Regions from separate parts of the Enterococcus sp. AAFC-DPL-5182 genome, predicted to be linked through region 1. Evidence: a T-box and tRNA genes for the amino acid it is inferred to sense, from the RefSeq annotation. Region 1 holds a T-box; the other holds one or more tRNA genes.

Region 1 (15,719 bases):
ATGCTGCTGATTCATCGTTAACTTCTGTATAAGCAAGATCTAATGCTTGTTGTGCCTGAATCGCATCATTATTAAAACCCGTTACTTCTGTTTGTTGCTGTTCGATTTTTCCTTTTAGTTCTTCTTTTTTATCAGGATCAACTTCTCGGTCAAAATCAGCTTTACTTTGATTCAAACTTGCCTGTGCTTCATTATAACGGGCTTGTGCTCTGCTTAAATTTTGAGCTGCTTGCTGAGCCGATAAGCTGCTTTTATTTACAGTGCGCTGTTGTTGATCTGCTCTAGTCTGAGCCTCACCATTTAAGTAATTAAGAAGAACCTCTCCATTTTTAACTTCTTGTTCATGTTTAACTGGAATATCCGTAATGGTTCCCAAGGTCTGATCATAAAAGATATCTTCGGTTTGGGTTGCTTTAACTTCTCCTTTCAATAGGAGTGGATCTAATTCATTTAAAGTAAAAGCACTATAACTAGGTTCAACTTTTTTTGAGGAGGAAAAAAAGAGAAAATAGCTTCCCACGCTTACTCCAATCAAAATACCACCAATAATTAATTTCATCTTTTTGTTTTTCATATTACTTGTTCCTCCTACTTAATCTTATAAAACTAATTATAATCAGTTTTAAACTTATGGAGAATTGAATAGGCGAACATTTAGCTTACACATTTGAAAGTTTAATATAACAAAAAAATGGCTTAAAACTCAACATGAGCTTTAAGCCATTTTTTATATTTAATTGTGTTGACCTTAACTATTATAGTTTACGTAGTTCTTCCATCATGTTTGTTTTGCTTTTTGTTTTTGCATCAATATCTTTTATCTTTTTAGCTGGTACACCCGCAACTACAGTAAAAGGTGCTACATCATCAACAACGATTGCTCCAGCTGCAACAACAGCACCTTCACCTACTCTAATCCCTTCTAGAACAACAGCATTCGCACCAATCAACACATTATCTTCGATAACAACTGGCTCCGCGCTTGGCGGTTCAATAACACCTGCCAAAACAGTTCCTGCACCGATATGACAATTTTTACCAACAGTAGCTCGTCCGCCTAAAATTGCACCCATATCGATCATTGACCCTTCACCGATCACAGCGCCGATATTGATCACGGCTCCCATCATGATTACAGCATTATCACCGATCTCAACTTGATCTCTGATTATAGATCCTGGTTCAATACGAGCGTTGATTTCTTTTACATCCAGCATCGGAATTGCAGAGTTTCTCGAATCATTTTCAATAACATAATCGATAATGTTCTCTTTATTTTTTTCAAGAAACTCTTTGATGACCTTCCATTCACCGAATAAGGTTCCAGTCTTACAATTAGTAAAAGCTTGAATGTCCTCAGGAAAGATCACTTCTTTGAGTTTACCTTTCAAGGTAACTTTCACTGGTGTTTTTTTTTCAGCATTCCCGATATAATGAATAATTTCATATGCGTCCATCAAAATAACTCCCTTCAAATTAAAAAAAAGATTGATTTGTAAAAAAAACTAGTTGTCTTTGTGTAATTTGTTTATCAAAAATAGAAAAAAGTGATTCCTTCGTTTAAAATGATCAAATCACTTTCATCTCCATCGTTTCTCCATCAGATTTCGGTAAAATAATATTCTTTCGCTCTAATTCATGAGCCATGTGATTAATTGCCTTTAACAATTCTTTGCGCGTGATGATCCCTTTAAAACATTGATTATCATCTACTACTGGTAAAAATGCCGCGTCTACCAATAAATGAAGAACGTCTTCTAATTCCCATTTTTCGCCTATTACAGGAACATTGACTTCCATCACATCTGCTACAGTAAAGTCTTTTAATTTATCAAAATCAACAGATGTAATATCGAACATTTTATCGACAACATCAGATAGACTAATCAACCCGACAAAACGATCGCCTTTATCTAAAACAGGGATTTTTGAATATTTCACTTGTGATAAGACTAGTAGAGCATGACTTAGCGGATTTAAACACATTACATTTGCCACATTTTCCGCTGGTATCAAAAACGTTTCTTGTTTTTCTAATAATAATTCTTTTACAGCAGTTCCAATCATTGGAGTGCCTCCATTTCATTTTCTTTGCCACAACTATCATTGTACAGAAAACGGATGCAAATGTCTTTAAATTCAAACTTTTTTCATAACTCTTAAAAAAAATTAAGATTTGTCCTTATTTTCTTCACTTTTGTTTCTTGAACAAATTTCGTTTGAAAAATTAGTTTTTATTAAAAACAAAGTGCAATTCTTTATATGGTTGGTGTTTTCGCCCATAATATTGAACAATTAGTTGCTCAGGCGTACTTTCAATTATTGCATAAGATTTTAGTTGAATCGGTCCTCTTGGTTGACTGATACTGCCTGGGTTCAGGTAAAGAACATTTGCCCTGACTTCACACCCAATCTCATGTGTATGACCAAATAATACGATATTTGCATTGACTTCAGCAGCTTGTAAAGCAAGAGAAGTCAGGCCTGTTCGTACATTAGATAAATGTCCATGTGTCATAAAAATAATATCTGTTCCACTTTTTTCTACTATAACGTTTGGGAAATCAGGATCATAATCGCAGTTTCCTTTAACGACAATAAAATCATTCCACAAGCTATCAGTCGGTTCTAATTCTGAATCACCACAATGGAACATTTTATCTACTTTGCCTCGATATGTTTCTGTCAAATCGACTAATATATCACGATCACCATGATTATCACTTACCACTAGATACTTCATCTGATTCCTCCTAATTTTTCAACCAATTTTCCCACTGATCTTTTAATTTCGCAACAGCTTTTCCTCTATGACTGATTTCATTTTTCCGACTATCTGAAAGTTCAGCCGCCGTTTTTTGTTCTTCTGGTATGAAAAATAAAGGGTCGTAACCAAATCCGTGATCGCCGCGAGGAATAGTCCCGATTTCACCTGCCCAATCGCCTTCTACCACTAAACTATTTTTATCTGGAGCAGCAAAAACAAGTGTACAATGAAATGTCGCTGATCTTTTTTCTTGTGGTACTCCTGTTAATTCGTGAAGTAGTTTTGCATTGTTAGCAGCATTATTTGTGGGTTCCCCAGCAAATCGCGCTGAGAAAATCCCAGGCATCCCATCTAATGCATCAACGATCAACCCTGAATCATCCGCTAAAACAGGTTGTTTCAAAATACCCGCTATTGTCTCTGCTTTTAAGCGAGCATTTTGTTCAAACGTTTTCCCCGTCTCTTCAACATCTGGTAGTTCAGGATAATCTAACAACGTTTTTACAGAATAGCCTTTTTCAGCAAATATTCTCTTAAACTCTTTGGCTTTTCCTGGATTTCTAGTTGCGATAACGATTGTTTTCGTTTCTGATGGAAACGTCTTTTCTGTTACTTGGTGCATCAAAGCTTCTTTTTGGTAAGCGATCAGGTGCTCAATCCCTGTTTTTCCATAGAACAATAACGAATTTAGTTCATCTCCTGAAAACGTTGCTTCTTCACCAGTACCTTGAAGTTCAACAAAATTACCAGATTCCGTCATCACTAAATTCATATCCACAGCAGCAGCAGAATCTTCCGTATAATCTAAATCAAGAACACACTCGCCATCACTTAAAATGCCAGCACTAACTGCTGCTAGGTATTCTTTAATTGGGTCCTCTTGTAAAACGCCTGCTTTTAGCATTTTTTCAACTGCGATTTTCATTGCTACAAAAGCACCAGTAATGCTTGCAGTACGAGTACCGCCATCGGCTTGGATAACATCACAATCAACGATAATACTTCGTTCACCTAATTTTTTCAAATCGATAACGGCTCTTAAGGAACGCCCAATCAATCGTTGGATTTCCATTGTTCTACCAGTCAATTTTCCTTTGGCACTTTCACGAATATTTCTTGTATTAGTAGCTCTTGGAAGCATGCTATATTCGGCGGTTACCCATCCCGTCCCTTCACCTCTTAAAAACGGTGGTACCTTTTCTTCCACGGTTGCAGAACAAATCACTTTCGTATCACCAAAAGAAATTACAACAGATCCCTCTGGATGTTTGTAAACATTGGTTTCAATAGTAATTTTCCTTAATTCCTTGGCTTGCCTTCCATCATGTCTCATCTATTTCTTCCTCCCTTTAGTTAGCAATTAAGTTTTTCATGCAATTTTACAGGTGAAACTCATCGTTTAAATTGTGATAATCGTACTTGCTGAACCGTCAGTTTTTCTAAATTTAGCCAATCATCTGCAATTGTCTTAAACATATTGGCAGATCCTGTTGTATAAAATTCATTTGGTTCATTTTTAGACTGCGGGCTATTTGCGATATCAAAATAATCCAACAGCATACTTACTTCACTAACTGTTTCAGCTCCTGAATCAATCAACGTCACCTGATTCCCCATTATATTTTGAATCAAAGGCCTTAATAACGGATAATGAGTGCAACCCAAAATCAGTGTATCTAGCTTCTTCAATTGTAGTGGATTTAAGGTTTCTGATACAATTTTTTTCGCTACAGAAGAATGAAATTCATTACTTTCAACAATTGGTACAAATTTGGGACAGGCCAAACTAGAAACAAATGTACTAGGAGCCTTACTTTTTAACGCCTCCTCATAAGCACTACTTTTAATTGTGCCAGCAGTACCAATAACACCAATACGATTATTTTTCGTAGCTTTCAATGCAGCCCTGGTGCCAGGTAAAATCACCCCAACAACTGGTATATTTAATTGTGCTTTAATTTCCTCTAGTGCAACGGCTGTCGCAGTATTGCAAGCAATCACTAACATTTTAATTTTTTTCTCTAAAAGAAAATTTGTCATTTCCCATGTAAATTGAATTACTTGTTCAGCCGGTCTGGGTCCATAAGGACACCGTGCTGTATCTCCAAGATAGATCAAGCGTTCATTAGGTAGTTGCCTTAGCGCTTCTTTAACCACCGTGAGCCCACCGACCCCAGAATCTATAAATCCTATTGCTTCATGTTTATTCAAGTCAATCAAACCTTTACAGTATTTTTTCAACACTCTTATTCTCTACTTTTTAGTACTTTTTTTCAAGTTTTATTATCACTAACTCCTATTATATCATTCTTTATAAAGTAAGTTTTCAATTGTTCTTCTTGGTGGCTTTAAAAAAAACTGGTAATCTCTTTTTTCGTATGTTATAATTTCTAACATTAACGAATGAATAGATTTATGATGATATGATTAAATTGAAAAGAAAATTATTTTTATAAACTCACAACACCCTAAGCTCCTTTCCGCTTAAAAAGCTTATAAAGTAGAAATAAAAGTCCATAGTATATAACTTTCCATTTTCTCAGTTTTGATTTTTTATTCGTTTCTTCATTTCTTATCTATCTATCTTATTCACTAATCAATCAACTATCATTAAATATGATGTGATAATTTTATACATAAAGGAGAATGACCATGATTTCGTTGGAACATGTCAATAAGTATTTTGGAGATCATCATGTATTGAAAGATGTTTCTTTAAGTGTCAACGAAGGAGAGAAGATTGTTATCATAGGGCCATCTGGTTCTGGTAAAAGTACTTTGATTCGTTGCATAAATCGTTTAGAAAAAGTCACTGATGGTCACATATTTGTCGACGGTATCGATATTACGAAACCTAAGGCACCCGTTCAACAGGTACGTCAAAAAGTAGCGATGGTTTTTCAAAGTTTTAACTTATATGCTCACAAAACGATTATACAAAACCTGACTTTAGCACCCATCAAAGTCAAAGGTGTTAGTAAAGAAGAAGCAACAAAAACCGGCATGGAGTACTTAGAACGGGTTGGATTAGCCGACAAAGCGAATGCTTACCCTGCTCAACTTTCTGGCGGTCAGCAACAACGTGTGGCGATTGCGCGAGCGTTGAATATGCATCCAGAAATTATTTTGTTTGACGAGCCGACTTCGGCTCTTGATCCAGAAATGATTCAAGAAGTGTTAGACGTGATGGTTGATTTATCTAAACAAAATATTACGATGATTTGTGTCACACATGAAATGGGATTTGCGCGTCAAGTAGCTGACAAAGTCATTTTTATGGATGACGGTCAAATCATTGAGACAGGTACGCCTGAGCATTTCTTTACTAGCACTCAAAATGAACGCGCAAAAGAGTTTTTAAGTAAAATCATTCATAATTAATAGAATAAAACAATTACAAGGAGGAATTTTAAATGAAAAAAACAAAAAAATTATTAAGTGCATTATCTCTTACTTTATTACTTGGTTTAGTTGTAGGGTGCGGCAGTGGCGGAGATTCTACAGCTGATTCTAACAATAAAGGAACAACGGACATTCAAAAAATTAAAGATGCCGGCGTTATCAAAGTAGGCGTTAAAGAAGATGTCCCAAATTTTGGTTATATGAATCCCGACACAAATAAAAACGAAGGTATGGAACCTGACATTGCCCGCTTGATTGCTAAAGAATTGACTGGTAGCGAGGACAATGTAGAATTTGTTGGCGTAACAGCTAAAACGCGCGGACCGTTATTAGACAATGGGGAGTTAGATATGGTCATCGCTACATTCACTATCACTGATGAACGTAAAGAAACGTATAACTTTACAACACCGTACTATAAAGATGAAGTTGGCTTTTTAGTTAGAAAATCAGATAAATTTACTGATACCGCAAGTTTGGATGGAAAAACAATTGGTGTTGTTCAATCTGCTACAACCAAAGAAGCAATTGAAAAACAAGCAAAAAAACTGGGTGTCTCATTTAAATATCAAGAACTTGGTTCCTATCCAGAACTAAAAACTGCCCTAACGTCAAAAAGAATTGATGCCTTTTCCGTTGATAAATCTATCTTAACTGGCTACGTCGATGATAGTACAGAAATCCTTAAGGATGGTTTCTCGCCACAAGAATATGGGGTTGCTACTAAGAAATCAAATACTGAGTTAAATGACTTCTTAAATAAATCGATTGAAAAGTGGGAAAAAGATGGGACTTTAGAAAAAATTTACAAAAACTGGAATCTGGACTAATACTTTCCGATTCTATACTATTCTGTTAGAGTTTGGGAGGAATTTAGATGTTTGTTATAGCAACTGCTGGACCATTTGCGCTCTTTAGATGGGAAGCATTACTTAAAGACTGGAAACTTTTTGCTGATGCTTTTCTCTATACAATTCTATTAGCTGTAGGTTCACTAATTGTTGCGATGCTACTAGGAATTTTTTTCGGTAGTCTTTCTGCAATGCGAAATAAAGTACTGAATCTAGTCAGTCGAATTTACGTTGAGTTTTTCCAAAATACACCATTATTGATTCAATTTATTGTCGTTTATTATGGTTTTCCGTTGATTAGCCCTCTCTTGACCTTTTCGACAACCACTATTGCTATCATTTGCGTCGGTCTTTATCATGGTGCCTACATTTCAGAGGTCGTCCGTTCTGGAATCGGAGCAGTTCCTAAAGGGCAATTTGAAGCAGCGTATTCACAAGGTTTTTCTTATGGTAAAACGATGCGTTATGTCGTCTTACCACAAGCTTGGCGTATTATGTTACCACCATTAACAAACCAAATCGTCAACCTGATTAAAAATACGTCAACTGTGGCAATCATTTCAGGCGCTGATGTCATGTTTACCGCCAATAGTTGGTCATCGATCAATTTAAATTATATACCCGCTTTTGCTGTAGCAGGATTTCTTTATTTTATCCTTTGCTTCCCATTAGCTAAACTAGCTCGTAAACTAGAAGAAAACAATAAGAAAGCTTATACCAGATAGGAGGTTCGCAAACATGTCTTTTTCAGAACAAATGAGTCAACTTCTGACCGGCAATAATTTGCGCTTTTTATTTGATGGTTTGAAGCTTACTCTGTATATTTCTTTTGTATCAATTATTTTAAGCACTATTTTTGGCACTATTTTAGCTGTTTTACGGAATCGAAAATCTGGTCCCTTGAAGTTTTTGGCTAGTCTATATATTGAAATCGTGCGGAATATCCCTAATCTACTGTGGATTTATGTCATTTTCTTGATTTTTAAAATCAAATCGACACCGGCTGGTATCGTTAGTTTTACAGTTTTCACAACAGCCGCTCTAGCCGAAATTATTCGCGGAGGATTAAACGGTGTTGATAAAGGACAAAAGGAAGCTGCTCGATCACAAGGATTTAGCAAATTCCAAATTCTTTTGTATATCGTCTTACCTCAAGCAATCCGTAATGTGTTGCCAGCAATCGTTTCTCAGTTTGTAACGGTCATTAAAGATACTAGTTTTTTATATTCTGTTATTGCTTTACAGGAGCTGTTCGGAAAATCCTATATTTTAATGGGACGTTACGCACAAACAGGACAAGTTTTTGCTATTTACGGACTTGTAGCTTTGATGTATTTCGTGATTAACTTTTCCATCTCTCAGTTTTCTAGATGGTTATCTAGAAACTGGGCATAAAAATAAGAGTACAGCATAAACTATATAATAGTATGGGCTGTACTCTTATTTCTTTTTAACGAATCGTTACATTAAATTGTTCAACTAAGGCTTTTTCTACTTTTTCCATTGATTGATTGATTTCTTCATCAACCAATGTTGCTTCTGGATTTACAAATGTTAAGCTATATGCCATTGATTTTTTATCCTCAGCAATGTTATCTCCCTGATAAACATCAAACAAATGAACAGACTGCAAGAATTTTCCAGCATGTTTAGAAATTGTTTCAACCAATTCTTGACTCATTACTGTTTCATCAACTAGTAAAGCAATATCTCTCGAAACTGCTGGGAATTTTGAAATTTGTTGATAAACTAACGCATCATTTTCTTCTTCAATAATAGCTTGAAGGTTCAACTCAGCGACATAGGTTTCAGGAATCTCATACTCTTTTGCGATTGTCGGATGAACTTGACCAATAAACCCAATGACCGCGTCATTTAATTTCACTAAAGCAGTTCTCCCTGGATGCAGCTCTTGGTTATCTTTTGTCGCTTCATAAGTTATTTTATCTTTAATTCCTACAGAATCAAATAACACTTCCAGCATCCCTTTGATTGTATAAAAATCGACGGGCACTTCTTTTGTCTGCCAATCTTTTACAACTTTATTCCCTGATAATACGATTCCTAAATGATTTTCTTCATGAGGCAATTCTTTTTTAGGATCGTTATCTTGATAGAATACTCGTCCAATTTCATAAAGAGCAACATTGTTATTTTTACGTGCAACATTATACGCTACATCATCTAGTAACCCTGAAATCAAGTTCATTCTTAAGACAGAACGTTCTTCACTCATTGGCCATTGTAGACGAGTTATTTGACTGTCTCTCATCATAAATTGAAGGGATTTTTCTTCTGTTGTCAAGGCATAACTGATGGCTTCACTTGCACCACAGCCTTCTAATAAGCCTTTTATTTTACGAACTAATTCTTGACCACTTGTTAAACTCCCTGCTACAGTTTCCCCTTTTGGTAAAGTAGATGGTAGGTTATCATAACCGTAAATTCGCGCAACTTCCTCGATCAAATCCGCTTCAATCTTGATATCCCAGCGTCTAGGAGGAACCGTTACATTGAATTTATCCTGATTAAGTTCATAAGTAAATCCTAGTGTATCGAAAATTTCGCTAACAATTTCTTGATTCATCTCAGTTCCTAAATATTCATTGATTCGCGAAACCGTCACACTGACCACGACCTCTTCAATGGTTAGATCAGATCCAATTGCTTTCCCTGAAACAACTGTTCCATTAGCTAACTTAGCGATCATAGCTGCAGCTATATCCCCTGCTTCACCAATCGTTGCATGATTGATGCCTTTTTCAAATCGACTGGAAGATTCACTACGTAGATTAAATTCTTTGGAGGTTCTGCGAACTGAAAGTGAATCGAACAAAGCAGATTCCAAAGCAACCGTTGTTGTTCCATCCGTAATTTCTGAATCGGCTCCCCCCATTACACCAGCTAATGCTACAGGCTTCTCCCCATTAGTAATGACGATGTTTTCAGTCGAAAGTTTTCGCGTTTCACCGTCTAAAGTAACGATTTCTTCTTCTGGTTTCCCACGTCTTACTAAAATATTTTTACTTTGTAATTTGTCATAATCAAATGCATGCAGTGGTTGTCCAAATAATAAAAGAATATAGTTTGTTATATCCACTACGTTATTAATCGGACGAATTCCTTCATTCATCAAACGTGTTTGTAGCCACATTGGGCTTTCTGCAATTTTAACATCTTTGATAATTCTGATTTGATAAGCAGGAACATCTTTTTTATCTTCAACTTCTACGGATATATATTCAGCAGCATTTTCGCTAGTGTCTTCTTCTAAAACTTCATCGTTAAATTTAGGTGTTTGACGGTAAATAGCCCCTACTTCATAGGCAACGCCGCGCATACTTAGCGCATCCGCACGATTTGGTGTAATTGACAATTCGATAATATGATCATCCATATCTAAATAGGAAAAGACATCATCACCATTAACAGCATCTTGCGGCATATAATAAATTCCTTCAGAATAAGCTTTAGGAATAACACTATCGGAATAACCTAATTCTTGTAAAGAACAAATCATACCATTTGAAACTTCGCCACGCATTTTACCTTTTTTAATTTTTTGGTTACCAGTAATGCGAGATCCTGGTAAAGCTACGATCACTTTGATACCAGCTTTAACATTTGGTGCACCACAAACAATTTGCGACAATTCTTCTTCACCGATATCCACTTGGCAAATCGACAGATGATCTGAATTAGGATGAGGAACACATTCTTTGACCTCACCGACAACTATTTTTTTTAATCCTTCTTCTGGTACTTCAATTCCTTCAACTTCGATTCCTGTTAAAGACATTTGATCCGATAACTCTTTAGCAGAAATTTCTGATAGATCCAAATATTCACTTAACCATTTATAAGATACTAACATCGTCGATTACTCCTTTACCTTGAACTGATTTAAGAAACGTAAATCATTTTGATAAAAATTACGAATATCATTCACACCGTAACGTAACATCGCTACTCGGTCTGGCCCTAAACCAAATGCAAAACCACTATACTCATTTGGATCAATTCCTGACATAGATAAGACATCCGGATGAACCATACCCGCTCCTAAAATTTCAATCCAGCCTGTTTGTTTGCAAACATTACAACCTGAACCGCCACATTTGAAACAACTTACGTCAACTTCAACTGAAGGCTCTGTAAACGGGAAATAGCTTGGACGTAAACGAATCTTACGATCTTCACCAAACATTTTCTTCATGACTACTTCCAAGGTTCCTTTAAGATCCCCCATCGTAATATTTTTATCGATGACCAAACCTTCGATTTGGTGGAATTGATGACTGTGAGTAGCATCATCAGTATCTCTACGGAATACTTTCCCTGGTGAAATCATACGTAAAGCGCCTTTTGAAAAGTCATGCTTTTCCATCGTTCTAGCTTGTACAGGCGATGTATGTGTACGTATCAAAATCTCATCTGAAATATAAAATGTGTCTTGCATATCTCGAGCTGGGTGATCTTTAGGTAAGTTCATGCGCTCAAAGTTATAATGATCGGATTCAACTTCATAACCTTCTACAACTTGATAGCCCATACCAACAAAAATATCTTCAATTTCTTCCATTACTTGAGATAATATATGGCGAGTTCCGTGAGCCATTTGCTTACCTGGGAGTGTTACATCAATTGTTTCTTGTTCTAAAGCAGCATTTAAAGCAGCACTTTCTAGAACTTCTTTTCGTTTTTCTATAGCTTCGGTCAAAAGATCTCGAATTTCGTTAGCAAAACCTCCCACCACTGGACGTTCTTCCGCGGATAAATCTTTCATCCCTCTCAGCACTTCTGTAATAGGGCCTTTTTTACCTAAAGTTTCGACTCTGATTTGGTTTAGTGCTTTAAGATCTGCTACATTTTGAATACTAGCCAATGTTTCATCTCTCAATGCTTCTAATTGAGCTTTTAATGTCATTTTTCTATCCCTTTCCTTTGCTTAATGTTTGAACTGAGCCTAAATAGTAGAGCAAAAGTCGAACAAACTCATTCAAGCTTTAATAAAAATAAAAAACGATAGCTCGCTCCTCTATCAAGGAACGAGCTATCGTGTTACCATCCTACTTCATGACAAAAAATCATGCACTCAATTCTTATAACGGCTCTCACCGGTCTGCTCTATATTAGAACAAACAAACTCCGGAAGTGAACTTCATTTTTCGATTACGCAACCTGTTTACAGTCTAAGACAGGTTTTCCCTTTTCGCATCAGCCAAATTACTCGTTTCCATCTACGTTTTTTTTTATTCAATTATTTACAGTTTACAAGAAATTAAGTCTCAGGTCAACTGCATTCTTCAGCGGTGACCCATTTTTCTGCCCAATGCTGGATTTGTTCCATTGCTTGTTGTAAGTCCTTGCCTTTATTTGTGAGGAAATATTCTAGACGGCTACTCTCATCACAGCGGACTGCTTTTGAGATGATTCCTTCTCCTTCTAACTCTTTCAAGCGTTCTACTAACACTCGATCGCTTAGCTCAGGGATCTTTTGTCTTAACTCACCAAATCGTTGAGGACCATTTTCCAACAAGACATCAATAATCAAACCATTCCATTTTTTTCCTAAAATCGCAAAAGCTTTTTCAAATTTAGGACATAGTGAAAATTCGGTTGTTTTTACTTGCTCCATTTTCCTCACCTCGTGAACTGAGTATAGCACACAACTTACAATTTGTAAGTAGATTTGCTTTCATTTTTTAATCCATTTTTTCAATAATTTGTTCTTTGTCCATGTCAATAATGATTCCAGCCGACAATAACACTAGAAACACTTGATTTACTTGCTTGTTTGTTGCTTGGGCTAACGCTTTTCGGTATAAATTCAGCTGACCTCTATAACGTTGGATAATTTTTTTGATTTCTTTTGTATTTTCACTGTCCAGTACAAAGTCTGTTTTATAATCATAAAGAATACAACTTTCTTCTTTTTCGATGTAGCCATCGATCATTCCGTGAATCAATAAATCATCTTTAGTTTCTTTAGGATAATCTTTGATTAGGTCTTCTGCCTTCAATAACATTGAAAATGGCTGCTCACGGATAACTTGATTGGGCATTTCTAAAAGTTGTTGACCTAAGCTCGTTTGATAAAAAGCTAGAACTTGATCGATATTGATTCGTTTTGCCACATTTTCTTGGATAATCTTTGTTTGAACTAATTCATCGATCAAATGAAGGATACTCTCTTTGGTTGGTTCTTTCTTTAAATCTAATAGTTGCAACAAGTAATGTGTTGCTGTTCCGATTTCTACTGGAGACGGCGTTCTAATCGTTTCAATAAATCTCGGCTTACCTAACTCCCCTTCACTCATCCGGTGAATGATCATCGATGTCGGTTGTAATGTATTCTTTTCATTTACTTCGATCTTAGCAATTTCTTTATTATCAGGATCTTCAAAAATACGTTTGATTTCTGATACCGATTGATAATTTGTCGTTTTTGTTGAAAGTTGATAGGGGTAGTCATAATTTAAACGACGTAACCCTTTTTCAATAGCTGTTGCATCACTCTTTGCAGCGTTTTCTACTTTTGTAGAGCTTGTCTCAAAGAATTGAAGCGCTGCAAATCGTTCCTGAATTGTTTTTTCTGTCATAAAACTAAGGGTAAATCCTGCAGGATGTTGTGAGATACCAGCTACACTTTCAGTTATAAATTCAGTCTGAAATTCTGCCATTCTCTGATGACGAATCAAAGTCATTCCTACCCAGTTCATCAAACTACTTTTACCTTGTAAACGATTTTCCCCAGGCAAAACTTTTGTCTGAACATCAGCAACCTTCAACCATTCTTTAAAAGTTGCCTCTTGGTCATTATAAGACCCAACAAGATAGAGTTTTTGTTCTGCTCGCGTTAAGGCGACATACAATTTACGCATTTCTTCTGAAAGTAATTTTTTTAATTTTTCCTGTTTAATCGCTAGGAATGGCAAGGTTTCATAAAGTACTCGGTCTGTCTGATCAAGATAACGAATTCCTACTCCTAAGCGATCATCAAAAATATAACGTTCATTCAGATCACCAAGATTGAATTCTTTGGTCATATCCAAAACAAAAACTACTGGAAACTCTAGTCCTTTACTTGCGTGAATCGTCATCACCCGAACAGCATTTTCTTCACTTAAAATAACTGGTTCTGCCAAATCCTTATCTTTTTCCTGCATTTTCTCTATAAAACGAACAAATTGGAACAACCCGCGGAAACTAGTTTTTTCATAACTTGCTGCTCGATCAACTAATGCAAAAAGATTAGCCTGTCGTTGTTTCCCAGCTGGCATTCCACCGACGTAATCTAAATACGCAGTATCTTGATAGATTTGCCAAATCAATGTGGCTAATTGATTTCGTCTAGCAATTTCACGCCATTTATCCAGTAATTCAGCAAAATTCTTTGTTTTTTCCTTTAATGATTGTTGTTTTTGATTCTCCGTATCTCTTTGATTAAACGTTAAAAAGGCTTCGTAATAAGAACTCTTTTTAGCAGCTAACCGAATCTCAACTAGCTCATTTTCTTTCAAACCAACTATGGGTGAACGTAACACCGCAGCTAAAGGAATATCTTGATACGGATTATCAATGATTTGTAAAAGGGACACCATCGTCTGAACTTCAGTTGCTTGAAAATAATTTTGTGCATCATTGACTTGAATTGGAATTCCAGCTATTTTAAATATTTCAAGAATCGTTAAATTATTTTTCTTGGTTGGTGTTAATAGCACGATATCTTTATACGTCAGCGGACGATTTTCTTTGATCGATTTATCATAGATCAAAAATTTATTATCAATCAATTCTCTGATTTTTAACGCTGTCATATGCAGTTCGCCTTCCGTTTTATCTTCTAGGAGCAATTGAGGCGCATTTGCTAAATCCACTGTTTCTTCCGACTTCTCTGATTTTTTTTCATAAATCAACAGTTCTGTATCATAATTTTCAGCTTCATCAAATTGATCAAATCCGTGAACAAGTTGAGCAGCTTCGTCATATGCAATTTGCCCAACTCTTTCATCCATCAATTGTTCAAAAACTAAATTAGTAAAATCTAAGACATTCTTTCTGGAGCGGAAATTCTCAGCTAAAACAATCCGTTTCCCCTCTTTATTTTTTCCATATTGATTATATTTTTCAATAAACAACGTGGGATCAGCTAGACGAAATGAATAAATCGACTGTTTCACATCCCCTACCATAAACAAATTCCCTTCATCGGCTGATGGTCTTCTCAACCAATAAAGAATCGTTTCCTGCAGTCGGTTGATATCCTGATACTCGTCAACCAAAACTTCATCAAACTTCTCTCGATAGTACTTGGAAGCTTCTGAAGCAAACCATTCGCCTGCCTCTTTTTTTGCTAAAATAGCTAACGTAAAATGCTCTAAATCATTAAAATCAACTAGCCCTTTTCTTAGCTTTTGCTGGCTATAAGTATCAATAAATGCTTTTCCTACCTTAGCCATTTCCTGAACAAGTGGTTTTGACTGCTCTAAAATCTCTTTCATTTGCTCTGGTGACAATGTAAACAAGTTCGTTAAAATATCATTGATAGCTTTCTTGTTTTGTTCACGTAAAGTCTTAGCTTGAGCAGCTATTTCTTTTAATTCTTCTACACGTATAGATGGGTATCGTTCAAATGTAACTGTTTTTGAAATTTCAAAACCTGACTCTAAATCATTATCTGCTAGTTGACTACTGAA
Region 2 (15,719 bases), 380 kb from region 1:
TTAGGGGAACAGACGGTATTTAGAAAAGAAGATCAGCGTGTTCGGAAAGTTGTGGTCAATGATGGACTGTTTGAAACATTAAGAGAGTTACGGATGGATTTGGCGCAGGAAGCAGGTGTGCCGCCATATTTGATTTTTTCAGATAGCACTTTGAAAGAAATGTGTGAAAAACTACCTAAAAATTCGATTCAGTTACTACAAGTAAAAGGTGTAGGGCAAAATAAACTAGATAAATACGGAGAAAAATTCCTAACAGCAATTGAAACGTTCAAACAAACAGAAGTAAAAGGCGACAGTATCCAGTAAGTCTTAGTACTGACGAACAAAAAAAGTTAGAGCCTCGCTCTAACTTTTTTGTTTGACTAGCTCCTTTTATATAGGATAAACAGCAAAGCGTTGTTCTTTCAACGGAATGATTTGGATTGGTTCAGCATAAAAGTCTGCGAATATTTCTTCGTTAAATAGTTCTGCTTGTGTTCCCTTGGCAAAGATTTCTCCATCTTTTAGCAGCATCAAATGATTAAAACATGGCAGAATTTCTTCAGTATGATGGGTGACATAAAGCAAGGTTGGATGATTTTTTTGCTCAGCGATCTGTTGGATTTGAGATAAGAGCTTTTCTCTAGCAAATAAATCCAAACCATTACAAGGTTCATCTAAAATCAATAATTCCGGATCAGTCATTAAAGCTCTGGAAATCAAGACAAGTTGACGTTCTCCTTGAGATAATACTTCATACTTTTTACCGAGGAGCGACTCACCGCCAGCATTTCTTAAAATGTTTTTGGCTTGCTCTAATTCTTTTTCGGTATAGTTCTGATAAATGCCAATACTAGCAAATTTACCTGAAAGAACAATCTTTTCGGCGGTCTCGTGATTTTTCATTCGATACTGCAAAGCAGTACTAACCCAACCAATCCGGCGCTGTAACTCTGGTATTGAAGCATGACCAAATACTTGGTCCAACACTTCTAAACGCCCCTTAGACGGCCATAAGTAGCCGCAAATCAGTTGTAAAAGAAGTGTTTTGCCTGCACCATTCAATCCAAGAATAGCCCAGTTTTCAGAAGTGTCAACAGACCAGTTCACGTTATTTAACAATGTCTTTTTATCCCGAATAAAAGAGACGTTTTTAAACTCAAAAGCTTTCATACTAGCTCCTCCTTTGTCTTATTTTACCATTAAAAATCAAGAATAGAATAGGGGAGCTTGAAAAAAGATGAAAGAAGAAAACACTGTCAAGAAAATTTCATTGACAAAGCTTTCAAACCCTTGTATAATTGCTTTTGTTGCGTTATGAGGTGATGAATATGAAATGGTCTTTACTAGAACTAAATAAATACAAAGACAAACCATGTGATTTTTCAGAGACACTAGATTTAAAAGCGTCTTTGATGAAAAGAGACAATCTAATTCTAGATGTTAGTCCTGTTAAAGCAACCGGGATATTAACAGTAGGAAAAGAAGAGTATCTGCTTCACTATAGAATTGATGTTATTGTAACAGTTCCATCTTCACGTTCTTTAACACCTGTTCCTCTTACTTTCGCAATTGATGTGGATGAAGTCTTTATGACTCCTGAACAATATCAGCAAAGAGATGAACGTTTGGCAGATGAAGAAATTATTTTGTTGGAAAAACCAACAATTGATTTAGATGAATCCGTCGAAGATAACATTCTTTTGTCTATTCCAATTCAAGTGTTGTCAGAAGAAGAACAAACAAGTCAAGATATGCCAAAAGGCAATGACTGGGAAGTTCTATTAGAAGAAGCGTACGAACAGAAAAGACAAGTTGAAGCACAACAAACAATGGATCCTCGTCTTGCTAAATTATCCGAATTATTCAATGAAACAACTGAAGATGACGATAACTAGTAAGATTGGAATATACCGTGCATTTTATGCACACATCTTTACAAGGAGGTGGAACACCAATGGCAGTACCAGCTAGAAGAACTTCAAAAGCTAAAAAGGGCAAACGCCGTACTCATTACAAATTAACTATCAAAGGTTTGAATGCATGTTCAAACTGTGGTGAAATGAGAAAAAGCCATCACGTATGTCCAGCATGTGGTCATTACGATGGAAAAGACGTAATCTCTAAAGAAGCATAAAACATTTTTTAGAAAATGTTAAAATCCCCTAGGCTAACCATGGAGCCTAGGGGATTTATTTTAATTTAGTGAGAAGTATTTTGATTGACATTTCTCTGTAATTGTCCAAATTATAAAAAATAAACTAGAATAAATGGAATTATTCGAACTATTTTGTTTTCATATCAAGCATTCTACGTTATAATGATGTAGATTATAAGAAAGTTCTAATGAAGTTCTTTTCTAAGATAGTGGGAGGATACAAGATGACAAAACAACAATTTGGCGTAGTCGGAATGGCCGTAATGGGGAAAAATTTAGCCCTAAATATCGAGAGTAGAGGATATTCAGTTGCTCTATTTAATCGTACAGGTTCAAAAACAACGGATGTCGTTGAAGAACATCCAAATAAAAATTTTAAAGCGACTTATACAATTGAAGAGTTTGTAGACTCTATTGAGAAACCTCGCCGTATTATGTTGATGGTTCAAGCTGGTTTTGCAACAGATGCGACGATTCAAGAATTATTGCCTCATTTAGATAAAGGGGATATTTTGATCGACGGCGGGAATACATTCTTTAAAGATACAATTCGTAGAAATGAAGAATTAGCTAATTCAGGAATCAATTTTATCGGAACGGGTGTTTCAGGCGGTGAAGAAGGTGCGCTTAAAGGACCTTCAATCATGCCGGGTGGTCAAAAAGAAGCGTATGAATTAGTAGCGCCAATTTTAGAAAAAATTTCAGCGAAAGCTGAAGATGGTGAACCTTGCGTTACTTACATTGGTCCAAATGGTGCGGGGCATTATGTTAAAATGGTACACAATGGAATCGAATACGGTGATATGCAGCTGATTGCTGAGTCTTATGACTTAATGAAAAATATCCTTGGTGTTTCCGTTGATGAGATGGCTGAGATTTTCAATGAATGGAACCAAGGCGAATTAGATAGTTACCTTGTAGAAATCACAGCAGATATTTTAACACGCAAAGATGATGAAGGAACTGGCAAACCAATCGTTGACGTGATTATGGATGCAGCTGGTAATAAAGGAACTGGTAAATGGACAAGTCAAAGTGCATTAGATTTAGGTGTCCCATTACCACTGATTACAGAATCTGTATTTGCTCGTTTCATATCTGCATATAAAGAGGAACGTGTAAAAGCAAGTAAAGTACTGGCAAAACCTGAAGCTCCTGCTTATCAAGGCGATAAAAAGGAATTGATCGAAAAAATTCGTGAAGCTCTTTATTTTAGTAAAATCATGAGTTACGCGCAAGGTTTTGCGCAATTACGTGTTGCATCTGAAGATTACGAATGGGATTTACCGTTCGGTCAGATCGCTAAAATCTGGCGCGCAGGTTGTATCATCCGTGCTCAATTTTTACAAAAAATCACAGATGCATACGATAAAAATCCGACAATCGAAAACTTATTATTAGATGAGTACTTTATTGATATTACGAAAAAATATCAACAGTCTGTTCGTGATGTGGTATCGATCGCTGTTCAAGCCGGTGTACCAGTTCCAACATTCGCTTCAGCGATTGCTTATTATGACTCTTATCGTTCAGAGCGTTTGCCAGCAAACTTGATTCAAGCTCAAAGAGATTATTTTGGTGCTCATACGTATCAACGTACTGATAAAGAAGGCACTTACCACTATAGTTGGTATAACGAAGAATAATAAGTTGGAAAACCATGGGATCCAAAGATTTCTCATGGTTTTCTGTCTGTTATTAAGGAGAAAACAGGTTGTTACTAGCTTTTTGAGTTAAAAGTGGGTATAATAGGTAGGCTTTAAGATAGCTTTTAAAGAGAAAGGACAAATAACCAATGAGTAATATTCTAATTATTGAAGATGAAAAGAACTTAGCGCGTTTTGTAGAGTTGGAGCTGAAACATGAGGGTTACACGACAGAGGTTCACTACAATGGACGTACTGGTTTAGAAGCGGCTTTAAATAATGATTGGGATGCTATCCTTTTAGATTTGATGTTGCCTGAATTGAATGGACTTGAAGTTTGTCGCCGTGTACGCCAAGTGAAAAACACACCAATTATTATGATGACTGCGCGTGATTCTGTGATTGATCGTGTCTCTGGCTTAGATCATGGAGCAGACGACTACATTGTTAAACCATTTGCTATTGAAGAATTATTAGCGCGTTTACGCGCATTGCTTCGCCGAATCGATATCGAAGGTGACAAAAATGTAGCGAAGCAAACAACGATCACATATCGTGATTTAACAATCGAAAAAGAAAACCGCGTTGTGCGCCGCAATTCAGAGATGATCGAATTGACAAAACGCGAATATGAATTACTTCTAACTTTAATGGAAAATGTAAATGTTGTCCTAGCCCGTGATGTACTATTAAATAAAGTCTGGGGTTACGAAACAGAAGTCGAAACAAACGTTGTCGATGTCTATATCCGTTATCTACGTAATAAAATTGATGTTCCAGGCGAGGAGAGTTACATTCAAACTGTTCGTGGAACAGGTTATGTGATGCGCTCGTGAAATCAATAAAAATGAAAAAAGCAACAAAAAAAGAACTGAAGGGGCCTTCTTTGACAATCAAGTGGGCTTCTGCAAGTTCTTTCTTCATATTTGTTGTATTCACTATATTCGCTGTGATTACTTATAAATCATCCGTTAATTTGATTGTTGAAAAAGAACGTGAAAATGTAGAAAGAACGGTCGCTGAAGTAGGCAACCGATTAGCTAATGCAGCAGAAAATTTGACGATCTCAGATGTTTATGAAAAATTAAAGACCCCAAGTGTTAATGAGAATGACCTGGACAGCAAAAAACTTTCTGTAGAAGGATCATTGATGGAAATGGATAGCATGATTTCTGAATTAGGGCAACCTGCCTTATTCCTTTCGGTCTATGATACGAAAGGAACACTGATATTTGAAACACAGAAAGTGCAAAATCAGTTGCTAAAAAAAGAAAAACAATCTGCTGAGATTAAAACAATGGGGGATAAGACGGGTTTTTTGATGATTCAGCCTGTTCGTTCAAAAGATAATAGAGAGATCGTCGGGTATATCCAAGCATTTTATGAGTTATCTTCTTTTTACGATATTAGAAATCGTTTATTGTTGACATTGTTTGTACTAGAAATAATCTCATTGATTTTAAGCAGTATTCTAGGTTTTATCCTATCATCATACTTTTTAAAACCATTGAAAGTGTTAAGGGACACAATGGATACTATTAGAAGAGATCCTCAATCAGATATTCATATGCCAGATATCCATTCAAATGATGAGTTAGCTGATCTTGCAGAAATCTTTAATGAAATGTTAGATCGGATGAGGCGCTATATTGAACAACAAGAGCAGTTTGTAGAAGATGTATCTCATGAATTGCGTACACCAGTTGCAATTATTGAAGGTCATTTGAGTTTGCTGAATCGTTGGGGGAAAGAAGACCCAGAAGTTTTGGATGAATCTTTAGAAGCCAGTTTGCAAGAAATAGTTCGTATGAAGAGCTTAGTTCAAGAAATGTTGGACCTATCCCGGGCGGAACAAGTAGACGTTCAGTATTCAAACCACACATCAAATGCGAAGCAAGTAGTGTACCAAGTGTTCAATAACTTTAAAATACTATATCCAGATTTTGTTATCACTTTAGATGATGACTTATTGCACGAAGTAACTTTAGGTATTTATCGTAATCATTTTGAACAACTGCTGATTATCATTTTAGATAATGCGGTGAAATATTCAACAACACGGAAAGAAGTCCATATTTCTATTTCGAAAACGTTGAATGAGTTTGAAATTGCTATTCAAGATTTTGGTGAAGGGATACCAGAAGAAGACTTGGAGAAAATATTCAATCGCTTTTATCGCGTTGACAAAGCGCGCGCTCGTAATAAAGGTGGGAATGGCCTAGGGCTGTCGATCGCCAAGCAACTAGTAGAGAACTACAAAGGAAGAATAGATGCCGAAAGTGTTGTCCATCAAGGCACGATATTCCGAATTTATATTCCGATAGTAGATAAAGGTGAAATAGTAGAGTAGGAGCAGGTAAGCTCCTGCTTTTTTCTTTAAGCGAATAATCTAACTGTTATGATTTGCAACATAGCGGAAAAAGCGAATGCTTAGATGAAGTTGAAGAGATTTGTTCGCTAAAGAAAAAAAGAATAAAAAATAGGCATTTTCTAGTTGCTTTTTGCGATAAGACTTGTTATATTTATACATGTTCTTGTGATTGCACTTTATAAATATAAGAGAGAAAAAAATGTTTTTTTTCCTCTTGACGAGTGAGATACAATCATGATAGAATAACAAAGTTGTTGAAATAAAACAGCTAAAGAAACTTGAAAATTCAGGAATAAAGTTGTTGACAAATAACAAACAACCTGATAAACTAATGAAGTTGTCGCGAAACATTCGATAACATCAAGCAGAAAAAACTTTGAAACTTTTTTTAAAAAAAAGTGTTGACATCAAATCGAAGATTTGATATGATGTAAAAGTTGCTGCGAGGTAACACAGTAGACCTTTGAAAACTGAACAAAGTAAGACGAACCAAATGTGTAGGTTGTTTTTACAACGGTAAAAACAAACAACAATTTTTAACAAAGCGAAGCAATATGCTAGCAAACAAATGAGCTTAACAATCTTCGGATTGTGTTCAACTTTTATTATGAGAGTTTGATCCTGGCTCAGGACGAACGCTGGCGGCGTGCCTAATACATGCAAGTCGAACGCTTCTTTTCTACCGAGTGCTTGCACTCATTTGAAAAGAGGAGTGGCGGACGGGTGAGTAACACGTGGGTAACCTACCCATCAGAGGGGGATAACACTTGGAAACAGGTGCTAATACCGCATAACAGTCGACACCACATGGTGTTGATTTGAAAGACGCTTTCGGGTGTCACTGATGGATGGACCCGCGGTGCATTAGCTAGTTGGTGAGGTAACGGCTCACCAAGGCCATGATGCATAGCCGACCTGAGAGGGTGATCGGCCACACTGGGACTGAGACACGGCCCAGACTCCTACGGGAGGCAGCAGTAGGGAATCTTCGGCAATGGACGAAAGTCTGACCGAGCAACGCCGCGTGAGTGAAGAAGGTTTTCGGATCGTAAAACTCTGTTGTTAGAGAAGAACAAGTAGGAGAGTAACTGCTCTTACCTTGACGGTATCTAACCAGAAAGCCACGGCTAACTACGTGCCAGCAGCCGCGGTAATACGTAGGTGGCAAGCGTTGTCCGGATTTATTGGGCGTAAAGCGAGCGCAGGCGGTTTCTTAAGTCTGATGTGAAAGCCCCCGGCTCAACCGGGGAGGGTCATTGGAAACTGGGAGACTTGAGTGCAGAAGAGGAGAGTGGAATTCCATGTGTAGCGGTGAAATGCGTAGATATATGGAGGAACACCAGTGGCGAAGGCGACTCTCTGGTCTGTAACTGACGCTGAGGCTCGAAAGCGTGGGGAGCAAACAGGATTAGATACCCTGGTAGTCCACGCCGTAAACGATGAGTGCTAAGTGTTGGAGGGTTTCCGCCCTTCAGTGCTGCAGCTAACGCATTAAGCACTCCGCCTGGGGAGTACGACCGCAAGGTTGAAACTCAAAGGAATTGACGGGGGCCCGCACAAGCGGTGGAGCATGTGGTTTAATTCGAAGCAACGCGAAGAACCTTACCAGGTCTTGACATCCTTTGACCACTCTAGAGATAGAGCTTTCCCTTCGGGGACAAAGTGACAGGTGGTGCATGGTTGTCGTCAGCTCGTGTCGTGAGATGTTGGGTTAAGTCCCGCAACGAGCGCAACCCTTATTGTTAGTTGCCATCATTCAGTTGGGCACTCTAGCGAGACTGCCGGTGACAAACCGGAGGAAGGTGGGGATGACGTCAAATCATCATGCCCCTTATGACCTGGGCTACACACGTGCTACAATGGGAAGTACAACGAGTCGCTAGGCCGCGAGGTCATGCAAATCTCTTAAAGCTTCTCTCAGTTCGGATTGTAGGCTGCAACTCGCCTACATGAAGCCGGAATCGCTAGTAATCGCGGATCAGCACGCCGCGGTGAATACGTTCCCGGGCCTTGTACACACCGCCCGTCACACCACGAAAGTTTGTAACACCCGAAGTCGGTGAGGTAACCCTTGTGGAGCCAGCCGCCTAAGGTGGGATAGATGATTGGGGTGAAGTCGTAACAAGGTAGCCGTATCGGAAGGTGCGGCTGGATCACCTCCTTTCTAAGGAATATTACGGAAACTTACACATTCGTCGACACTTTGTTCAGTTTTGAGAGGTTTACTCTCAAATTAATAAGTACCACGGGGCCTTAGCTCAGCTGGGAGAGCGCCTGCTTTGCACGCAGGAGGTCAGCGGTTCGATCCCGCTAGGCTCCATTAGTAACCAATGGGTTACTAGAATTGTTCATTGAAAACTGGATATTGAAGTAAAAAAGTAATCAAAACAAACCGAGAACACCGCGTTGAATGAGTTTTTTAATTAAAATAGTTCGAATGCTTATTTTATTGGTGACGCCTCTATCGCTAGAGAAACGAACCAAACAAACTGACCGTAAGGTCATAAGGTTAAGTGAATAAGGGCGCACGGTGGATGCCTTGGCATTAGGAGCCGATGAAGGACGGGACTAACACCGATATGCTTTGGGGAGCTGTAAGTGAGCTATGATCCAGAGATTTCCGAATGGGGAAACCCAACATCTTTTATAGGATGTTACTTGCCAGTGAATACATAGCTGGTTAGAGGTAGACGCAGAGAACTGAAACATCTTAGTACCTGCAGGAAGAGAAAGAAAATTCGATTCCCTGAGTAGCGGCGAGCGAAACGGGAAGAGCCCAAACCAACAAGCTTGCTTGTTGGGGTTGTAGGACTCCGTTGTGGTAGTCTGTCAAGATAGTCGAAGAATCTGGAAAGGTTCGCCAAAGTGGGTAATAGCCCCGTAGACGAAATGTTGGCAACACCTAGGAGGATCCTGAGTACGGCGGAACACGAGAAATTCCGTCGGAATCCGCGGGGACCATCCCGCAAGGCTAAATACTCCCTAATGACCGATAGTGAACCAGTACCGTGAGGGAAAGGTGAAAAGCACCCCGGAAGGGGAGTGAAATAGATCCTGAAACCGTGTGCCTACAACAAGTCAAAGCCCGTTAATGGGTAATGGCGTGCCTTTTGTAGAATGAACCGGCGAGTTACGATTGCATGCGAGGTTAAGGTGAAGAGCCGGAGCCGCAGCGAAAGCGAGTCTGAATAGGGCGAATGAGTATGTAGTCGTAGACCCGAAACCATGTGATCTACCCATGGCCAGGTTGAAGGTGTGGTAAAACGCACTGGAGGACCGAACCCACGTACGTTGAAAAGTGCGGGGATGAGCTGTGGGTAGCGGAGAAATTCCAAACGAACTTGGAGATAGCTGGTTCTCTCCGAAATAGCTTTAGGGCTAGCGTCGAAGTTAAGAATGATGGAGGTAGAGCACTGTTTGGACTAGGGGCCCATCTCGGGTTACCGAATTCAGATAAACTCCGAATGCCATTCATTCATATTCGGCAGTCAGACTGCGAGTGATAAGATCCGTAGTCGAAAGGGAAACAGCCCAGACCACCAGCTAAGGTCCCAAAATATATGTTAAGTGGAAAAGGATGTGGGGTTGCACAGACAACTAGGATGTTGGCTCAGAAGCAGCCACCATTTAAAGAGTGCGTAATAGCTCACTAGTCGAGTGACCCTGCGCCGAAAATGTACCGGGGCTAAACATATTACCGAAGCTGTGGATCACACCTCTGGTGTGATGGTAGGAGAGCGTTCTAAGGGCGTTGAAGGTCGATCGTGAGGACGGCTGGAGCGCTTAGAAGTGAGAATGCCGGTATGAGTAGCGAAAGACGGGTGAGAATCCCGTCCACCGTATGACTAAGGTTTCCTGGGGAAGGCTCGTCCGCCCAGGGTTAGTCGGGACCTAAGCCGAGGCCGATAGGCGTAGGCGATGGACAACAGGTTGATATTCCTGTACCAGTTGTTTTTGTTTGAGCAATGGAGGGACGCAGGAGGCTAAGGAATGCATGCGACTGGAAGTGCATGTCCAAGCAGTAAGTCTTGAGTAGAGTCAAATGCTTTACTCTATACGGACAAGCTGTGATGGGGAGGGAAATAATAGTACCGAAGTTCCTGATGTCACACTGTCAAGAAAAGCTTCTAGTGAGAAAACAACTGCCCGTACCGTAAACCGACACAGGTAGTCGAGGAGAGTATCCTAAGGTGAGCGAGCGAACTCTCGTTAAGGAACTCGGCAAAATGACCCCGTAACTTCGGGAGAAGGGGTGCTGACTTCGGTCAGCCGCAGTGAATAGGCCCAAGCGACTGTTTATCAAAAACACAGGTCTCTGCAAAATCGAAAGATGAAGTATAGGGGCTGACGCCTGCCCGGTGCTGGAAGGTTAAGAGGATGGGTTAGCTTCGGCGAAGCTCAGAATTGAAGCCCCAGTAAACGGCGGCCGTAACTATAACGGTCCTAAGGTAGCGAAATTCCTTGTCGGGTAAGTTCCGACCCGCACGAAAGGCGTAACGATTTGGGCACTGTCTCAACGAGAGACTCGGTGAAATTTTAGTACCTGTGAAGATGCAGGTTACCCGCGACAGGACGGAAAGACCCCATGGAGCTTTACTGTAGCTTGATATTGAGTGTTTGTACCACATGTACAGGATAGGTAGGAGCCGATGAACCCGGAACGCTAGTTTCGGTGGAGGCGCTGGTGGGATACTACCCTTGTGTTATGAACCCTCTAACCCGCACCACTTATCGTGGTGGGAGACAGTGTCAGGTGGGCAGTTTGACTGGGGCGGTCGCCTCCTAAAGAGTAACGGAGGCGCCCAAAGGTTCCCTCAGAATGGTTGGAAATCATTCGCAGAGTGTAAAGGCAGAAGGGAGCTTGACTGCGAGACTTACAAGTCGAGCAGGGACGAAAGTCGGGCTTAGTGATCCGGTGGTTCCGCATGGAAGGGCCATCGCTCAACGGATAAAAGCTACCCTGGGGATAACAGGCTTATCTCCCCCAAGAGTCCACATCGACGGGGAGGTTTGGCACCTCGATGTCGGCTCGTCGCATCCTGGGGCTGTAGTCGGTCCCAAGGGTTGGGCTGTTCGCCCATTAAAGCGGCACGCGAGCTGGGTTCAGAACGTCGTGAGACAGTTCGGTCCCTATCCGTCGCGGGCGTTGGAAATTTGAGAGGAGCTGTCCTTAGTACGAGAGGACCGGGATGGACTTACCGCTGGTGTACCAGTTGTTCTGCCAAGGGCATTGCTGGGTAGCTATGTAGGGAAGGGATAAACGCTGAAAGCATCTAAGTGTGAAGCCCACCTCAAGATGAGATTTCCCATTTCTTTAAGAAAGTAAGACCCCTGAGAGATGATCAGGTAGATAGGTTGGAAGTGGAAGTGCAGTGATGTACGGAGCGGACCAATACTAATCGGTCGAGGACTTAACCAAAGAAACGAAATAAAAAAGTTTTTTCGGAATGTTTGATTACTACTTCAATCCAGTTTTGAGTGAATAATCACTCAACTTAATAGCAACAACACCCAGTGTGGTGGCGATAGCGAGAAGGATACACCTGTTCCCATGCCGAACACAGAAGTTAAGCTTCTTAGCGCCGATTGTAGTGAAGGGTTTCCCTTTGTGAGAGTAGGACGTCGCCACGCTAATTATTCCGGCATAGCTCAGTTGGTAGTAGCGCATGACTGTTAATCATGATGTCGTAGGTTCGAGTCCTACTGCCGGAGTTCCTTAATATAGGATTTATGAGTAATATTTTGCTTCTTTTAACTCTGGAGAGTTGTCCGAGAGGCCGAAGGAGCATGATTGGAAATCATGTAGACGGTGAACGCTGTCTCAAGGGTTCGAATCCCTTACTCTCCGTATTAAGTTTTTATTGGCCCGTTGGTCAAGCGGTTAAGACACCGCCCTTTCACGGCGGTATCACGGGTTCGATTCCCGTACGGGTCATTTATATTTATTGGAGGTTTAGCTCAGCTGGGAGAGCACCTGCCTTACAAGCAGGGGGTCGGCGGTTCGATCCCGTCAACCTCCATTAAATTACGGTTTGGTAGTTCAGCTGGTTAGAATGCCTGCCTGTCACGCAGGAGGTCGCGGGTTCGAGTCCCGTCCAGACCGTTTTATTAATTTTTGGCGCAGTAGCTCAGTTGGTAGAGCAACGGATTGAAGCTCCGTGTGTCGGCAGTTCGATTCTGTCTTGCGCCATTTGGAGGAATAGCGAAGTGGCTAAACGCGACGGACTGTAAATCCGTTCCTTAGGGTTCAGTGGTTCGAATCCACTTTCCTCCATTACATAGTAGGGATATAGTTAAACGGTATAACTACGGTCTCCAAAACCGTCATTGTGGGTTCGATTCCTACTATCCCTGTTAATAGTTTATGGCGATTGTGGTGAAGTGGTTAACACAGCGGATTGTGGTTCCGCCATGCGTGGGTTCGATCCCCATCAGTCGCCCTTAGCTTTTAAAATTATCATATGCTTTATGGCGATTGTGGTGAAGTGGTTAACACAGCGGATTGTGGTTCCGCCACGCGTGGGTTCGATTCCCATCAGTCGCCCTTAGTTCTAATATTGGGGTATAGCCAAGCGGTAAGGCAACAGGTTTTGATCCTGTCATGCGTTGGTTCGAATCCAGCTACCCCAGTTTTCTCTAATAGAGAATGTTTCATTTATAATATGGCGGTATAGCCAAGTGGTAAGGCAGAGGTCTGCAAAACCTTCATCACCGGTTCAAATCCGGTTACCGCCTTGCAAATTTATTTCATGCCGGCGTGGCGGAATTGGCAGACGCGCTGGACTCAAAATCCAGTGCCCGCGAGGGCGTGCCGGTTCGACCCCGGCCGCCGGTATAAAAGATAAGCCAACGTTGGTGAAACGTTGGCTTGTTTTTTAATATTTTAATACATTGGTTAAAAGGAGGTTATTATGAGGAAAATAAGAGTTTATTGTTTATTTATCTTGCTAGTTGGCTATATTAGTCCAATCATTGTAAGCGCCGAAGAGATCAACGAGCATAAACTAGATGAATCTGCAGAACAACACATAGAAAACAGTTCAGAAAAATTCAGTACATACGATAATGAAGCAGAAGAAGTTATGCCTCAGAAAGAGAGTACATTAGATACTTCAAGAAGTGTGCCTGAAGTATCTAATGAAATAAAAGAAGAAAAAAGTGGGAAAGTAATTGTTGCCTCAGGAATGTTCGGAACGAGTAAATGGCAAATAGATAATTCTGGAGCTTTACATATAGGTAGTGGTGACTTTATAAATACTAGAAATAGTTCACCTTGGTTTCCATATAGAAATCAAATTAATAAAATAGTTTTTGATGGACCTGTCAAAGCTAGCAGTAATTCTTCCAATCTTTTTTCAAATTTAGATCGAGTTGTCGAAGTTGAGAATCTTGGTGAGCTTGATACAAGTAATGTTACTCTAATGCGAGATATGTTTTCAAATACAAGTAGCTTAGTAAGTTTGGATTTATCTCATTTTGATACAAGCCGAGTAATTGATATGGGATTCATGTTTTCTTACGCAAGCAGTTTAACAAACTTAAATTTATCAAGTTTTAATACAAGCAATGTAGTTTATATGAGAAGTATGTTCTTTGGGACGCAAAATATAGATCATTTAGATTTATCAAACTTTGACACAGGTCATGTAGAAGATATGAGTGGTATGTTTATGAGAAGTGGAGTAAAAAACCTCGATATCAGTCGTTTTGATACAAGTAATGCAACAGACATGAGTGGTATGTTTAGTGGTCTTGATTTGGATGGTTTAGATCTATCTCATTTTGATACAAGCCAAGTGACAAACATGGCAGCTATGTTTGGCTGGAGTCAAATAACGAACTTAAATGTTTCTAGCTTTGAAACAGCTCAAGTCAAAAACATGGATGAAATGTTTACAGGGACTCAAATAGATAGTGTAGACTTATCCAGTTTTTATATAAATAATGTGAAAAATATGAATAATATGTTTAGTGGTAGCCAAATAAATAGTATCGATATATCTAATTTTGATACAAGTATGGTAGTTTATATGTATGAAATGTTTGCACGTATGAGTGAACTTAAACATATTAATCTTGGCGAAAATTTTCAATTTAAAGATGGAGTAACATTACCTTCTCCAAGTAATATTTTACCTTATTATGGAAAGTGGCAACGAGATCATGAAGGAATAGTCTATACATCAGAAGAATTAGCAAATCAATATGATGGTTTAACAATGAAGGGAAATTATTATTGGGCAGAAAAACAGCCCAAGTTAGAAGTCAGGGACTCTACAATTTATACGGGAGACGAATGGAATCCACGAGATAATTTTATTTCAGCTGCTGATGAAGAGGGGAATATCCTTTCATTTGATCCAGCTATGACTACTGATACTGTAAATACTGAGTTCCCAGGAACCTATGAAGTTACGTATACAAATAACAGCGTGTCTAAAACAATCATAGTGACTGTAAAAAAAAATCTAGAAACGATCGAGGCTGAAGATACTATCATTTATGTTAATGATAGGTGGGAAGCAAAAGATAGTTTTCTCTCAGCTACTAATAGAGATGGAGAGAGTATTGAGTTTAATGCTAATATGACTGCAGATACTGTGAATACTACTATTCCTGGAACGTATCCTGTAACTTATAAAAATGGAAGATCATCAAAAACAATTGAAGTGATTGTAAAAGAAAATAAAGAAAGTATTTATGCTAAAGATTCTCTTATTTATGTTGGAGATAACTGGGAAGGGTATGACAGTTTTGTATCAGCAACTGATAAGGATGGAAATGAATTATCTTATAATGATTCCATGCTATCTGGAGAAGTAGATACTAAAGTACCAGGGATATATAATGTTGATTATACCAATGGTGAAGCTACAATTAAAATAACGGTCACTGTCAAAGATAACCTAGCTAGTATTCAGGCTAACGACTCAACTATTCATGTTGGTGACAATTGGCATGCAGAAGACAATTTCAAAGGGGCAACAGATAAGGCGGGGGATCAGCTAAGTTTCAAAGATATAACCGTTACTGGAAAAGTCGATACCTCAAAAGCAGGTAAGTATGAAATAACATATGCTTATGATCAAGTTTCGATGACCATTTTTGTGTTTGTTGAGGAAAATAACGATGAGAGCAGTATTGATAAGGATAACTTCGGAGATAAAATGGATAACAATTTAAAAAATGAAAATAGTACTAAAAAGAATACTAATCATGTACTTCCTAAAACAGGCGAGCAAGTCCATATGTTGCCTATAGTATTCGGTCTATTTATTTCTATGTTATCTGTTATCATGTTGAAAATAAGAAGAAAAGTTTTATAATGCGTAAGAAAACGTAAAAAAGAGGAAAGGCACTGAGTTGTTTTTCCTCTTTTTTGGTGCACAAATAGTATCAGATACTAAGCTTTTTTGAGAATAGTTGTTCCACCTGTTCTTCAGCCCACTGACACCACCTCAGTTCTTCTTCACAAATACGTATTCTTCTTTGGATGACAAGGAAACGCCCAAAGTTTCTGTTCTGTTCAACAGGATCACTCAACTGTTCTATTTGTTCTTGCTTT

The links. The T-box of region 1 lies ahead of pheS (phenylalanine--tRNA ligase subunit alpha). A T-box ahead of a tRNA ligase gene usually reads a tRNA of that ligase, here a tRNA-Phe.
Region 2: it has a tRNA-Phe gene. The T-box ahead of pheS (phenylalanine--tRNA ligase subunit alpha) is inferred to sense a tRNA for this amino acid. The anticodon was not compared.

Annotation. Positions count from the first base shown of each region.
Region 1 is NZ_CM177101.1:1,835,860-1,851,578, reverse strand. It holds gene AC4BB7_RS08520 (efflux RND transporter periplasmic adaptor subunit) at 1-574, opposite strand, end outside; gene dapD (2,3,4,5-tetrahydropyridine-2,6-dicarboxylate N-acetyltransferase) at 756-1,457, opposite strand; gene cbpB (cyclic-di-AMP-binding protein CbpB) at 1,570-2,067, opposite strand; gene AC4BB7_RS08505 (metallophosphoesterase) at 2,228-2,743, opposite strand; gene rph (ribonuclease PH) at 2,754-4,100, opposite strand; gene racE (glutamate racemase) at 4,160-4,978, opposite strand; gene AC4BB7_RS08490 (amino acid ABC transporter ATP-binding protein) at 5,420-6,148, shown strand; gene AC4BB7_RS08485 (transporter substrate-binding domain-containing protein) at 6,181-6,999, shown strand; gene AC4BB7_RS08480 (amino acid ABC transporter permease) at 7,047-7,745, shown strand; gene AC4BB7_RS08475 (amino acid ABC transporter permease) at 7,759-8,415, shown strand; gene pheT (phenylalanine--tRNA ligase subunit beta) at 8,471-10,894, opposite strand; gene pheS (phenylalanine--tRNA ligase subunit alpha) at 10,901-11,947, opposite strand; T-box leader at 12,062-12,272, opposite strand; gene AC4BB7_RS08460 (winged helix-turn-helix transcriptional regulator) at 12,314-12,658, opposite strand; gene addA (helicase-exonuclease AddAB subunit AddA) at 12,726-15,719, opposite strand, start outside.
Region 2 is NZ_CM177101.1:2,212,175-2,227,893, reverse strand. It holds gene recQ (DNA helicase RecQ) at 1-306, shown strand, start outside; gene AC4BB7_RS10375 (ABC transporter ATP-binding protein) at 373-1,152, opposite strand; gene AC4BB7_RS10370 (YceD family protein) at 1,311-1,877, shown strand; gene rpmF (50S ribosomal protein L32) at 1,937-2,116, shown strand; gene gnd (NADP-dependent phosphogluconate dehydrogenase) at 2,362-3,783, shown strand; gene AC4BB7_RS10355 (response regulator transcription factor) at 3,933-4,619, shown strand; gene AC4BB7_RS10350 (HAMP domain-containing sensor histidine kinase) at 4,631-6,133, shown strand; rRNA gene AC4BB7_RS10345 (16S ribosomal RNA) at 6,758-8,318, shown strand; tRNA gene AC4BB7_RS10340 (tRNA-Ala) at 8,402-8,474, shown strand; rRNA gene AC4BB7_RS10335 (23S ribosomal RNA) at 8,662-11,573, shown strand; rRNA gene rrf (5S ribosomal RNA) at 11,670-11,785, shown strand; tRNA gene AC4BB7_RS10325 (tRNA-Asn) at 11,793-11,866, shown strand; tRNA gene AC4BB7_RS10320 (tRNA-Ser) at 11,914-12,002, shown strand; tRNA gene AC4BB7_RS10315 (tRNA-Glu) at 12,018-12,089, shown strand; tRNA gene AC4BB7_RS10310 (tRNA-Val) at 12,102-12,174, shown strand; tRNA gene AC4BB7_RS10305 (tRNA-Asp) at 12,184-12,257, shown strand; tRNA gene AC4BB7_RS10300 (tRNA-Phe) at 12,272-12,344, shown strand; tRNA gene AC4BB7_RS10295 (tRNA-Tyr) at 12,348-12,428, shown strand; tRNA gene AC4BB7_RS10290 (tRNA-Trp) at 12,438-12,508, shown strand; tRNA gene AC4BB7_RS10285 (tRNA-His) at 12,522-12,594, shown strand; tRNA gene AC4BB7_RS10280 (tRNA-His) at 12,626-12,698, shown strand; tRNA gene AC4BB7_RS10275 (tRNA-Gln) at 12,713-12,784, shown strand; tRNA gene AC4BB7_RS10270 (tRNA-Cys) at 12,819-12,889, shown strand; tRNA gene AC4BB7_RS10265 (tRNA-Leu) at 12,906-12,989, shown strand; gene AC4BB7_RS10260 (bacterial Ig-like domain-containing protein) at 13,066-15,480, shown strand; gene AC4BB7_RS10255 (PadR family transcriptional regulator) at 15,551-15,719, opposite strand, start outside.